Regions from separate parts of the Rhizobium sp. P1_E6 genome, predicted to be linked through region 1. Evidence: riboswitches for the same ligand, from Rfam matches in the RefSeq annotation. Region 1 holds a riboswitch; the other holds the start of a gene.

Evidence for each region. Region 1 has a riboswitch for FMN ahead of ribB (3,4-dihydroxy-2-butanone-4-phosphate synthase). Riboswitches for the same ligand answer to the same signal wherever they lie in the genome.
Region 2: it holds a riboswitch for FMN, as region 1 does, so the genes downstream of both, AC1D35_RS03485 (DMT family transporter) here and ribB (3,4-dihydroxy-2-butanone-4-phosphate synthase) in region 1, are expected to answer to the same signal.

What each region holds. Positions count from the first base shown of each region.
Region 1 covers NZ_JBFUBG010000092.1:182-4,598, forward strand. The annotation lists gene AC1D35_RS28960 (Gfo/Idh/MocA family protein) at 1-1,080, shown strand, start outside; gene ribB (3,4-dihydroxy-2-butanone-4-phosphate synthase) at 1,248-1,874, opposite strand; FMN riboswitch at 1,991-2,135, opposite strand; gene AC1D35_RS28970 (glucose 1-dehydrogenase) at 2,242-3,024, opposite strand; gene tpiA (triose-phosphate isomerase) at 3,102-3,839, opposite strand; gene AC1D35_RS28980 (SDR family oxidoreductase) at 3,844-4,417, opposite strand, start outside.
Region 2 covers NZ_JBFUBG010000003.1:156,570-160,986, reverse strand. The annotation lists gene lon (endopeptidase La) at 1-894, shown strand, start outside; gene hupB (DNA-binding protein HupB) at 1,103-1,378, shown strand; FMN riboswitch at 1,500-1,652, shown strand; gene AC1D35_RS03485 (DMT family transporter) at 1,837-2,745, shown strand; gene AC1D35_RS03480 (esterase-like activity of phytase family protein) at 2,841-4,417, shown strand, end outside.

The DNA of each region.
Region 1 (4,417 bases):
AACTTCCTTGCCATCGATGGCGTGGAAGTGGTCGGCGCCGTCGATACGGACCGGGCCCGGCTCGATGAGTTCGCCGATCATTTCAGCATTGAAAAACGCTTCAGCACGCTCGACGAAGCAATCGCCTGGGACAAATTCGATGCGGCGACGAATGTGACGCCCGACCGTATCCACCACGCGACCAGCCTCGCGCTGATTGCCGCCGGCAAGCACGTCTTCTGCGAAAAGCCGCTGGCGGAGAATTATGCGCACGCGCTCGAGATGACCGAAGCTGCAGAGGCAGCCGGGGTCATCAACATGGTGAACCTCACCTATCGCAACGTTGCTCCCCTGCAGCGCGCCCGCGAGATGGTGCTATCAGGCGAACTCGGCACCATCCGTCATGTTGAAGCCTCTTACCTGCAGAGCTGGCTGGTTTCGCGTGCCTGGGGCGACTGGCGCACGGAATCGCGCTGGCTGTGGCGCCTGTCCACCGGTCACGGTTCGAACGGCGTGCTCGGCGATGTCGGTATCCATATCCTCGACTTCGCAGCCTATGGCGCTGCGACCGACATCGATCACGTCTTTGCGCGGCTCAAGACCTTCAACAAGGCGCCGGGTGGCCAGATCGGCGAGTATATGCTGGATGCCAATGACAGCTTCACTATGTCGGTCGATTTCGCCAATGGCGCGCTCGGTGTCATCCATGCGACCCGCTGGGCGACCGGCCATTTGAACGAGCTGAAGCTGCGCATCTACGGCGAGAGGGGCAGCCTCGAAGTCACTCATCGTCCGGACGGCTCGGATCTTCGCGGCTGTTTCGGCGACGACATTGAAAGCGCCACCTGGCGTGATATCGAGGTGCCGACGGTGCTGACCAACTATCAGCGCTTTGCCGAAGCGGTCAGGACCGGGAAACAGGACGATCCCACCTTCCGCCATGCCGCCAACCTGCAGAAGGTCATCGACCTCGCGATTGTGTCGGAGAAAGAACGTCGGGAGTTCAATCTGCTGGCTTCCGATAACTTGGAAGGCACGGCCGGCCAGGAGCTTGAAAGCGAGGCGGACGATCAGGGTCCGGCGCTGGCACTCGTTGTCTGACGGCATGGTGAAACATAGAAGGCCCGCGTGATCGGGCCTTCTTCMAGCCAACAGCTCCCTCTGCTTATCCATGGCAGAGGGCGGGCGCTCGCTCCGGATGGCGCAAACGGCACCCACGCGATCTTTGCTTGCCGCGGTATATAACCACGGCAGACAAGGCGGGCTTCCTAAGCGGCCTTAACAGGCGCGCTCACGCCACGATAGGCAATGAGATCCTCGATCGTGATCAGGTGGAGGCCGTGCCGTTCGGCAAACCGCTCGAGATCGGGCAGGCGCGCCATCGTGCCATCGTCATTGGCCACTTCGCAGATGACGCCCGACGGCGACAGGCCGGCAAGCCTAGCGAGATCGACAGCCGCCTCGGTATGGCCGGGGCGAGAAAGCACGCCGTTCGGATGCGCTCGCAGCGGGAAGATATGGCCGGGCCGCGCAAAATCCTCGGGGCGAGAATTCTTACCGATGAGCGCGCGAACCGTCGCGGCGCGGTCAGCCGCGGAAATACCGGTCGTCGTTTCAGGGATATAGTCAACCGACACGGTGAAAGCTGTCTTCAAGAGTTCGGTATTGTTGGGAACCATCTGCGGGATCTGCAGTTCGTCCAYCCGTTCGCCTTCCATTGCGACGCAGATGAGGCCGCGGGCGTAATTCATCATGAAGGCGATTGCCTGCGGAGTGATTGCTTCCGATGCGATGACGAGGTCACCCTCGTTTTCCCTGTCGCGATCGTCGACGACGACCACGATCTCGCCGCGTGCAATTGCGGCGATCCCATCTTCGATTTTAGAAATTGCCATTTCTCTGCCTTTCAAGGGTTAGCCGCAACGCGCGACATCCATGGCCTGTCAAAGGCCACCATTTTCCCTTGGGCGAACAAGCATATGAAACGCCGCGTGCCGAGCGGCGTCCTCTACGTTGCTCTCTTCCATCCGGACTATGACCGTCGGCTCCGGCATCTCACCGGATCTGCTGACCCTTCGCTTTCACGAAGGCGCTCGCGGGCTCCGAGTTGCCTCGATACCGCCGGTGGGGAATTACACCCCGCCCTGAGAACATTTCTTAGATAAATGATGAATGCCTCGTTCGGCAAGAGGTTGGGCGAAAATCACCGCTCGAGAATTGTCTCGTATAGGTGAAAGCACCGTTCGCTATTGTCGAACAAAGCTATGACATGATCAGGCCGCCATCGACATTGATGGTCTGGCCGGTGATATAGGCCGCGTCGTCGCTCGCAAGGAAGGTGACGAGGCCGGCGACATCTTCGCCCGATCCGGCACGCTTCATCGGTATTCCCTCGACCCATTCCTTCATGAGTTCGCCGGGGCCGTAGTTGCCGAGCAGCTTGCCCCATGCCTGGTCGTTATAGGCCCACATGTCGGTTTCGATGATGCCGGGGCAGAACGCGTTGACGGTAATGCCGTTGGTCGCGACTTCCTTGGCAAGGCTCTGGGTAATGCCGACAACGCCCATCTTCGACGCGGCATAATGCGGCGTATAGATGAAGCCGTCGCGTGCCTGGCCGGAGGCGGTGTTGATGATGCGACCGCCGCGGCCATGCTTGCGCATGCGGGCAATCGCTTCCTGGGCGCAGAGGAACACGCCCTTGGTGTTGACCGCCATGACCTTGTCCCACTCGCCCTCAGTCATATCCTCGATGCGGGCAATGGTGATGACACCGGCATTTTGAATGGAGACATCAACGGCGCCGAAGGCCTGTTCGGCAGCGTCATAAAGAGCCTTGACGCTTGCCTTGTCGGTGACGTCGCCAACGAAGGAGATAGCTTTGCCGCCATCGACCTTGATCTGCTCGGCGACGGCATGCACGCTCTCCTCATTGGCGGAGACGACGAGATTGGCGCCCTCGCGCGCAAAGCGTTTGGCAATCGCCGCACCGATGCCGCGGCTTGCGCCGGTAATGACGACAGTCCTGTTTTCGAAGCGTTGCATTCTCTTTTCCTTTCACGGTGCCGGCGAGTGCGGCGCCGATCCAAGAAACCGGCCGCGCTTACCCGCTCACTTAGACTTCAAACGGCTGCAGAAATAATCGCGGCGAATTCCGATGCCTTCAGCGAAGCGCCGCCAACCAGCGCGCCGTCCACATTGCGAATCTTGAAGATCGAAGCCGCATTCGACGCCTTGACCGAGCCGCCATAGAGGATCTTGACTGAATGGCCGTCGTTCCCCAGCCGATCTGCGAGCATCTGCCGGATCGCGGCATGGACCTCCTCGATCTGTTCGTTGGTCGGCACCAATCCGGTTCCTATCGCCCATACGGGCTCATAGGCGACGACGAGATTTGCGCTCGTCGCTGCCTCGGGAATGGATTCTCTCAACTGCTCGCCAACCACTTCGATCGCCCGTCCCTCGTCACGCTCATGTCGCGTTTCACCGACACAGACGATCGCGATCAAGCCCGCTTGGTGAGCGGCAACTGCCTTTGCAAGGACGATTTCATCATCTTCGCCGTGAGACACACGGCGCTCGGAATGTCCGAGGATGACATAACGCGCGCCAATATTGGCGAGCATTTCGGCAGAGACGTCGCCCGTATGGGCACCTGACTGCTGCGCATGACAATCCTGCGCGCCGATGACCAGTTTCGAATCCTTAACCCGCGCCACTGCGCGATCAATCAGCGTGAAGGGCGGGCAGACGACGATATCGCACGTCGCACTGCCCGTTAGTCCCTTCAGCGCCTCGATCTCAGCTTGGGAGGAGATGAGACCGTTCATTTTCCAATTGCCTGCGATCAGCTTGCGCATGGCATCACCAGCAGCAGAAGCCGCCGTCGACGAGCAGATCGACGCCCGTCACGAAGCTCGCGGCATTCGACAGCAGAAAGACAGCCGGACCGACCATCTCGTCGACACTGGCCATTCGCTGCATCGGCGTCTGTTCCTCGAAGAGCTTGGTCTGATGCACCATTTCGGGCCGGGTGTTCATCGGCGTTGCGGTATAGCCCGGCGAGATCGTGTTGACGCGGATGCCGCGCCCGACCCACTCCATGGCGAACGACTTCGACATATGGATCACGCCCGCCTTCGAGGCATTGTAATGGGCCTGGCTCAAACCGCGATTGACGATAACGCCCGACATGGAGGCGATGTTGACGATCGACCCGCGGCCGTTCTTCAACATGGCCCGCGCTTCGGCCTGGCAGGAGAGGAAAACGCCCTTCAGGTTGATGTCCATCAGCGTCTGATACTGATCCTCTTCCATCTCCTCGGCGGGATTGGCATTGGCGATACCGGCGGCATTGACAGCAAGCGAGAGCGCACCGAGATCGGCTTCGGTGCGGGCGACGGCATCCGCCAGAGACGACTTGCTGGTCACATCGGCT
Region 2 (4,417 bases), on a different contig from region 1:
CTGCCGAAGGCCATCAAGGAACATGCGCTGCAGCCGAACGAATTCTCGGTCAGCGACGATGCCCTGATGGCGATCAGCCAGCAGTACACCCGCGAAGCCGGTGTCCGTAACTTCGAACGCGAACTGATGAAGCTCGCCCGCAAGGCGGTCACCGAGATCATCAAGGGCAAGACGAAGGCGGTTCATGTCACGGCGGCGAACATCGACGACTATCTCGGCGTTCCGCGCTTCCGCCACGGCGAAGCCGAACGCGAAGATCAGGTTGGTGTTGTCACGGGTCTTGCCTGGACGGAAGTCGGCGGCGAACTGCTGACGATCGAAGGCGTCATGATGCCCGGCAAGGGCCGCATGACCGTCACCGGCAACCTGAAGGAAGTGATGAAGGAATCGATCTCGGCAGCGGCATCTTATGTCCGCTCGCGCGCCGTCGATTTCGGCATCGAGCCGCCGCGCTTCGACAAGAGCGACATTCACGTGCACGTGCCGGAAGGCGCGACGCCGAAGGATGGTCCGTCGGCCGGTGTCGCCATGGCAACCGCGATCGTCTCGATCATGACTGGCATTCCGGTCAACAAGGATGTGGCAATGACGGGTGAAATCACCCTGCGCGGTCGCATTCTGCCGATCGGCGGCCTGAAGGAAAAGCTGCTCGCTGCGCTTCGCGGCGGCATCAAGAAGGTGCTGATTCCGGAAGAGAATGCCAAGGATCTGGCCGAGATTCCGGACAATGTGAAGAACAACATGGAGATCATTCCGGTCTCCCGCATGGGCGAAGTGATCAAGCATGCGCTGCTGCGTCGTCCCGAGCCGATCGAGTGGGATGGCACGGTGGAAACGCCCGTCATTGCGACGGTCGAAGGGCTTGATGATGCAGGTGCGACCATAGCTCATTGAGCCTTGGCCGCCACATTTATGCCCAATTGTTACAAATCTTGAAAAAGGCCGGCGGTAACGCCGGCCTTTTTTTGTGAAAACGTCATGTAGGCGCTTGCTTTTCCTTGATTTGCAGGGTTTTTGGGTTCCCGGCGGGCCTGATAAAAGCGATTTCTGCGCCTAGCTTACAGATTGAGTTGTTTCAAACCATAGAGAAAGGGGTGGAAACATGAACAAGAATGAACTCGTGTCCGCAGTAGCCGAAAAGGCTGGACTCACGAAGTCTGACGCAGCATCTGCCGTCGACGCAGTTTTTGATGTTGTGCAGGCTGAACTGAAGAACAAGGGCGACATCCGTCTTGCTGGCTTCGGCAGCTTCACGGTTTCTCATCGCGCTGCCACGAAGGGTCGCAACCCGTCGACCGGCGCCGAAGTCGACATCCCGGCACGCAACGTGCCGAAGTTCACGCCCGGCAAGGGCCTGAAGGACGCCGTCAACGGCTGATACGAGATTGTCCGCTGGCCGTAAACGAGAACGGCCGTGCAGGATTTTGAGGGGGTTCGGCATCGCCGGACCCCTTTTTGTTTTCGCCGCTTGCGGCACTCGGTACTTTGTCTTACGACGACAATGTTCTCAGGGCGGGGTGAAAGTCCCCACCGGCGGTAAGGGCTAAGGCCTGAGCCCGCGAGCGCCTTCTCAAGCCTCGGCTTGGAAAGGGTCAGCAGATCCGGTGTGATTCCGGAGCCGACGGTTAAAGTCCGGATGAAAGAGAATGAGCATGGCCGCGCGCGGGCAGGGATCTGCAGGCGTCTGCGTGCCGTCGCCTCATGCGTCCTGATTTATGTTTGGTCTCCTGCATAATTCCCCAAGTCGGAATCGATTTAGGGGCGAAATTATGCAGCAATTCAAAGTTCGACAGCGTCCTTTGCGCGTCTGAAAAGACGCGCGGCGCTGTAGTCCGGATGGAAGACATGAATCAGAATTCCCTTGCAGTCTCGCATTCCCGCGCCGTTGCCGGTGCAGCCTTCATGGTGCTTGGAGGCGTCGTCTTCTCGCTCCTCAATGTCGTCACCCAGTGGCTCACGATGACGCTTGCCTTCCCGGCGACTTCCGCAGCCTTCTGGCAATACGGCTTCGCCTTTCTTTTTTCGTTGCCCTTCCTGCGCAAGGTCGGTCTTTCCGCCATGCGCACGGACTATCCCTGGCGGCATGTCGTGCGCGTCGTCTTTGCCGCGCTCGGCGTCGAGGCCTGGGTTTCCGGCCTTGCCTCGGTGCCGATCTGGCAGGCGATCGCGCTCGTCATGACCTCGCCCTTCTTCATCATTCTCGGCGCGCGCCTGTTCCTCGGCGAACGGGTCGGACCTGCTCGCTGGATGGCGACGGGAACAGGCTTTGTCGGAGCGATGATCATCCTTCAGCCTTGGTCGGACAGCTTCACCTGGGCGGCACTTCTACCTGTTATCTCGGCCCTGCTTTGGGGCGCCTCCTCGCTCATCACCAAGAGCCTGACCGGCATCGAGAAGCCGGAGACGATCACCGTCTGGCTGCTAGTGCTGCTGACGCCGATCAATGGCGGCCTGGCGCTCGCAGCGGGCTTCGCAGTGCCGACGGGCGCAGCGCTTGCGCTTTTCCTTCTGGCAGGCCTCCTGACGGTCGTGGCGCAATATCTGCTGACCCTTGCCTATGCGAGTGCCGACGCCGCCTATGTGCAGCCCTTCGATGACCTGAAGCTGCCGTTGAACGTGCTCGCGGGTTGGCTTTTCTTCGGCTATGCGCCGGCTGGTTATCTGTGGCTCGGGGCAGCGCTCATTCTCGCCGCGTCGCTCTTCATCATGCGCATCGAGATGCTTCGCGAACGGCAGGCGGCCTGACGCGAACTGTACAAATGTCGCAGGCTGTCATGTGTCTGTCATGGCAGTCCCGCAAAAAACCTCTGTTCGATTTTTTCGGCATTGGGGGATTTTCAATGACATCGTCTTCGCGCAAGGCAGCGATTGCTGCCGTGCTTTTCGCGTCCGTTGCCTTCCCGGCAGCGGCTGAGCCGGTTTTCAACCGCATCGCCTCTTTCCCGGTCGCGACCAACCTGCCGGCCGACAAGGACAAGCTTTCGACCACCTCGGCCGAAATCATCACCGCCTCGCAGGATGGCAACACGCTGATCTACAGCGATAGCCCGCTCGGCGCGATCGGCTTCATCGACATCACAGATGCCAAGGCACCCAAGGCCGGCGGCGCGCTGATGATGGACGGCGAGCCGACCTCGGTCACATCAGCAGCCGGCAAGGCGCTCGTCGCAGTCAACACCAGCGAGAGCAAGCAGAAGCCGTCCGGTCGTCTGGCGATCGTCGATATCGCCAGCAAGAAGATCGACGCGACCTGCGATCTCGGCGGTCAGCCTGATTCGATCGCCCTCAACAAGGACAGGACGCTCGGCACCATTGCCATCGAAAATGAGCGCGACGAAGAGGTCAACGACGGCAAGATCCCGCAGATGCCGGCTGGCGACCTCGTCGTCTTCCAGGTCAAGACCGACGGCACCGTCGATTGCGGCACGATCAAGCATGTCGCCCTGACCGGTCTCACAGGCGTTGCCCCGGAAGATCCGGAGCCGGAATTCGTTGCCTTCAACAGCCAGAACGAAATTGCGCTCACGCTGCAGGAAAACAACGAGATCATCATTCTCGACGGCACGACCGGCACGGTGAAGACACACTTCACCGCCGGCAGCACCGATCTTTCGGGCATCGACACCAAGCGTGACGGCGCCTTGAAGTTCACCGGCGAGAAGAAGGGCGTCCTGCGCGAGCCGGACGCCGTGAAGTGGCTGGACGACAACCGTCTCGTCGTCGCCAACGAAGGCGACTATGAAGGCGGCTCGCGCGGCTTCACCATCTTCGACAAGACCGGCAAGGTTCTCTACGAATCGGGTAGCTCTTTCGAGCGCGCCGTAGCGGCCCTCGGCCATTATCCGGAAAGCCGCTCCTCGTCGAAGGGCGTCGAACCGGAGGGTCTCGAAGCCGCCAAGTTCGGCGATGACAATCTGTTCTTCGTGCTCGCCGAGCGCGCTTCCGTCGTCGGCGTCTACAAGGATACGGGTGCTGATCCGGAACTGCTGCAGATTTTGCCGTCAGGCATTTCCCCGGAAGGCGCGATTGCCATTCCGCAGCGTAACCTGTTTGCCACCGCCAACGAACTCGACCTCGGCAAAGATGGGGGCACGCGTTCGCACGTCATGATCTATGAGCGCGGCGAAGGCGAAAAGGCCTATCCGCACATCGTCTCCGCCGAGAAAGACGGCAACCCGATCGGCTTTGCAGCCCTTTCGGGACTCGCCGCCGTCCCGGGCAAGCCGGGCATGCTCTACGCCGTCAGCGACAGCGTCCTGGGCTCGCAGCCGACGATCTACACGATCGATGCCACCAAGAAGCCGGCCGTCATCACCGATGCACTTGTCGTCAAGCGTGACGGTGCTCCGGCTCAGAAGCTCGATATCGAAGGCATCGCTGTTGCTGCCGACGGTTCCTTCTGGCTGGCTTCGGAAGG